2 regions of the Bradyrhizobium sp. STM 3557 genome follow, and region 1 is predicted to be linked to the other one. Evidence: predicted binding sites of a transcription regulator. Region 1 holds the regulator's gene; the other holds the start of a gene.
What was found. The regulator PhoB, encoded in region 1, activates phosphate uptake and scavenging genes when phosphate is short. The targets are predictions, from matches to a motif close to TGTCATNNANCTGTCAT.

Region 1 (2,197 bases):
GCGGCAGTTCTGATCCTGAAAGCGTTCGGTTGTTTCGCGTACACGTCCGGAAGCGCAATTGCGCCCGGCGAGGGCTAAGGGATTCAGCATGCAGGAGATTTCTTGAGATAGGCATCGCAGCGCCGTCCCAGAATTGGCCGGCGCGACGCGAAGGGAAACATGCGATGACGGTATTGACCTGGTCCGACGATCGCGTCGAGCAGTTGAAAAAGCTCTGGGAGGCCGGGCTTTCGGCCAGCCAGATCGCCGCGGAACTCGGAAACGTGACGCGCAATGCGGTGATCGGCAAGGTGCACCGGCTCGGCCTCTCCGGCCGTGCCAAGAGCCCGGCGACAACCGCGCCGCGCCAGCGCAAGGCAACCCCGCGCCCCGCGCAGCAGATGATGCGCGTCGCCCGTCCGGTTTCGCGCGGCAACACCGCGCTTGCGCATGTGTTCGAGATCGAGGTGGAGCCGGATCCGGTCACGTTCGACAACGTGGTGCCAATGGGCCAGCGCCGCTCGCTGCTCGAATTGAACGAGGCCACCTGCCACTGGCCGGTCGGCGATCCCTCGAGCCCCGACTTCTTCTTCTGCGGCGGCAAGGCGCTCTCGGGCTTGCCCTATTGCGCGCAGCATTCGCGCCTCGCCTATCAGCCCGCGGCCGACCGCCGCCGCCAGCAGCCGAAGCCGGCACGCTGAGCTGCTAGCTTGCAGGCGCAATTGTAGCTCAACGTCAGCTGTCGTCCCCGCGAACGCGGGGACCCATAATCACCGGCGGGTGTGATTATGACGTGACACCGATCCAGCCCGCTTCAACCATCAACATTCGTGGTTATGGGTCCCCGCGTTCGCGGGGACGACACCGGTGTTTGTTGTAGCACGTGTCGCAACGCCCCGTGTCGTACTACGACTCCGCCTTCGCAAAGCGGTCGTCGAGCGCATAGCCGGCGCCGCGCACGGTGCGGATCGGATCCTGCTCGCGGCCGGGATTGAGCAGCTTGCGCAAGCGGCCGATATGCACGTCGACGGTGCGCTCGTCGATATAGATGTCGCGGCCCCAGACGCTGTCGAGCAGCTGCTCGCGGCTGAACACGCGACCGGGATGTTCGAGGAAGAATTCGAGCAGGCGGTACTCAGTTGGGCCGAGATCGATCGGCCTGCCTGAGCGCGCCACGCGCCGCTTCTCGCGGTCGAGCTCGATATCGCCATAGGCGAGCACCGTGGCGAGCCGCTCGGGGCTCGCGCGCCGAAGCAGGCCTTTCACCCGCTGCAACAGCTCCGGCACCGAGAACGGCTTGACGATGTAGTCGTCGGCGCCGGTCGCAAGCCCGCGCACGCGCTCGCTCTCCTCGCCGCGCGCGGTCAGCATGATGATCGGCAACTGCTTGGTCTCGGGCCGGGCGCGCAGGCGGCGGCACAGCTCGATGCCGGAGAGGCCCGGCAGCATCCAGTCGAGCACCACGAGATCGGGCACCCGCTCCTTCAATCGGGTGTCGGCGTCGTCGCCGCGCTCCACCGTTTCGACCTCATAGCCTTCGGTCTCGAGATTGTAGCGCAGCAGCGTGGTCAGCGCTTCCTCGTCTTCCACCACCAGAATGCGCGCGCTCATTGCTCAACGTCTTTCCTAGTTGCCGGGGATCGTGGTCGCGAAGGTCGTCATGTCGCCCTTCGGGCGCTTGTCGACCATCTGCTGACCCTCGATCATGTAGAACACGGTTTCCGCGATGTTGGTCGCGTGGTCGCCGATCCGCTCGATGTTCTTGGCGCAGAACATCAAGTGAATGCAGAAGGAGATGTTGCGCGGGTCCTCCATCATGTAGGTGAGGAGCTCGCGGAACAGCGAGGTGCAGATGGCGTCGACCTCCTCGTCGCCCTTCCACACACTCATCGCCGCCGGCAGGTCGTGGGCGGCATAGGCATCCAGCACCGACTTGACCTGCGACTGCACGAGGTCGGTCATGTGCTCGAGCCCGCGGATCAGCTTCAAGGGATGGAAGTCGCTCTCCAGCGCCGCGACGCGCTTGCCGATGTTCTTGGCAAGGTCGCCGATCCGCTCCAGATCGGTCGCCACCCGCATGGCGCCGACGATCTCGCGCAGATCGATCGCCATCGGCTGGCGGCGGGCGATGGTCAGCACCGCCCGCTCCTCGATGATGCGCTGCAAATTGTCGATCTCGGCATCGGTCGCGACCACGCGCTGGCCCAGCGCGACATCG
Region 2 (2,197 bases), 3.8 Mb from region 1:
CTTCTGGGCATCATTGCCGCCATGGCCGAGCGAATAGAGCGAGGCCGAGGCGAACTGCAGGATGCGGAAGGCGCGGTCGACCGCGAACGGCGTCGAACGCACCGAGGCCCAGGACACGATCGCGACCAGCATCATCGCCAGCAGCAGGCCGACCACCGGCGACAGCACGATCGCAAACAGCGTTTTCGACAGCCCGCTCCAGACCATTGCGGCGAAGCCGGCCTTGGCGACACCGCCGCCGACCAGCCCGCCGACCAGCGCGTGCGAGCTCGACGAGGGAATGCCGGCGGCCCAGGTGACGACATTCCAGACGATGGCGCCGACCAGCGCGGCAAAGATCACCTGCGCATCGACGATGTCAGGATCGATGATCCCGGTGCCGATGGTCTGGGCGACGTGCAGGCCGAACACGGCGAAGGCGACGAAATTGAAGAACGCCGCCCAGAACACCGCATATTGGGGCCGCAGCACCCGGGTCGAAACGATAGTCGCGATCGAGTTGGCGGCGTCGTGCAAACCGTTCAGGAAATCGAAGGCGAGCGCGACCGCGATCAGCACGATCAGCACCGGCAGGCCGAGATGAGCATCCACAGCGCGGCCCTACACCTGCTCGATCATAATCGAGTTGATCTCGTTGGCGACGTCGTCAAAGCGGTCCGCGACCTTCTCCAGATGGTCGTAGATCTCGGCGCCGACGATGAAATCCATCGTGTTGGCGTTGCGGTGCTTGAGAAACAGCTCCTTGAGCCCGATGTCGTGGAGATCATCGACCCGTCCCTCGAGCTTGGTCATCTCCTCGGTAATCGCGGTGATCATCGGCACGTTCTGCCCGATCGCCTGCAAGAGCGGCAGCGCCCGCCCGACCAGGTTCGAGCACTCGACCAGAAGACCGCCCATCTCGCGCATGGTCGGCTCGAACTCACGCACCTCGAACAGCACCACGGCCTTGGCCGTCTGCTGCATCTGGTCGATGGCGTCATCCATTGACGTAATCAGGCTCTTGATGTCGCCGCGGTCGAACGGCGTGATGAAGGTGCGGCGGACCGCGGTCAGCACCTCCCGCGTGATGTTGTCGGCCTCGTTCTCGAACTGACTGACGCGCTGGCAATGCGCCAGCGTGTCGCCACCGCCCTTCAGCATGTCCTGCAGGGCGAGCGCACCCTGGATGACCACCTTGTTGTGGCGGGCAAAAAGATCGAAGAAGCGCTCCTCCTTGGGGAGGAAGGCGCGAAACCATTGCAGCATGGGGACGAGGTCCAATCGTTCAAGACGGATCGGGCGATCCGTCATGAAACCGTCATATCCCGGATCGGGTTCAGACTGAAGCGGCGGCCGCCGTACTTCGTTCCCGCAGTCGCATCATCTCGTAGCGGCCGCTATGCGACCTTAAACAAAGAGCACCACCAAGCCTTTGAATCCAGGGCCGCTTTCGATCTGAAGCACCTGGAATGAAAGCGCGGCCGGCGATGCAGCGTCCTCGGATCGGCGGCCCTCGTCATCCACCGCCTTAAGCGCGCCGCCAAAAACTCCCTTATCTAAATACCTTAAAGCGATCGCTTGAAGAAATGGGCGATTTCGCCGACGACGCCGCGGCGGAAGGTCAGCACGCAGGCCACGAAAATGGCCCCCTGAATCACCGTCACCCACTGGCCGAAGCCGGCCAGATATTGCTGCATGGCAATGATGACGAAGGCGCCGACCACGGGTCCGAATACGGTGCCGAGGCCACCGACCAGCGTCATCAGCACGATCTCGCCCGACATCGACCAGTGCACGTCGGTCAGCGAGGCGTTCTGCGCCACGAATACTTTCAGTGCACCGGCAAACCCCGCCAGCGTGCCGGAGAGGATGAAGGCCAGCAGCTTGTACTGATCGGTCTTATAGCCGAGCGAGATCGCGCGCTGCTCGTTCTCGCGAATGGATTTCAGCACCTCGCCGAACGGCGAGTTGATAGTGCGGAAGATCAGCAGGAAGCCGCCGAGGAAGCCGGCCAGCACGACGTAGTACAGGATGGTCGGCTGCGACAGATCGAGGAAGCCGAACAGGCGCCCTTGCGGGATGCCCTGGATGCCGTCCTCGCCATGCGTGAAGGGCGTCTGCAGGTAGATGAAATACAACAGCTGCGACAGAGCCAGCGTGATCATCGAGAAATAGATGCCCTGGCGGCGGATCGAGACGTAGCCGGTGACGAGGCTGA

Region 2: a site for PhoB is predicted at 1,285-1,301, ahead of P6U24_RS20740 (DUF47 domain-containing protein). Genes of this name have one in related genera too.

The regions. Positions count from the first base shown of each region.
Region 1 is NZ_CP120697.1:760,190-762,386, reverse strand. Features, by position in the region: gene P6U24_RS03525 (GcrA family cell cycle regulator) at 165-680, shown strand; gene phoB (phosphate regulon transcriptional regulator PhoB) at 886-1,590, opposite strand; gene phoU (phosphate signaling complex protein PhoU) at 1,606-2,197, opposite strand, start outside.
Region 2 is NZ_CP120697.1:4,551,936-4,554,132, forward strand. Features, by position in the region: gene P6U24_RS20735 (inorganic phosphate transporter) at 1-591, opposite strand, end outside; gene P6U24_RS20740 (DUF47 domain-containing protein) at 601-1,245, opposite strand; gene P6U24_RS20745 (branched-chain amino acid ABC transporter permease) at 1,545-2,197, opposite strand, start outside.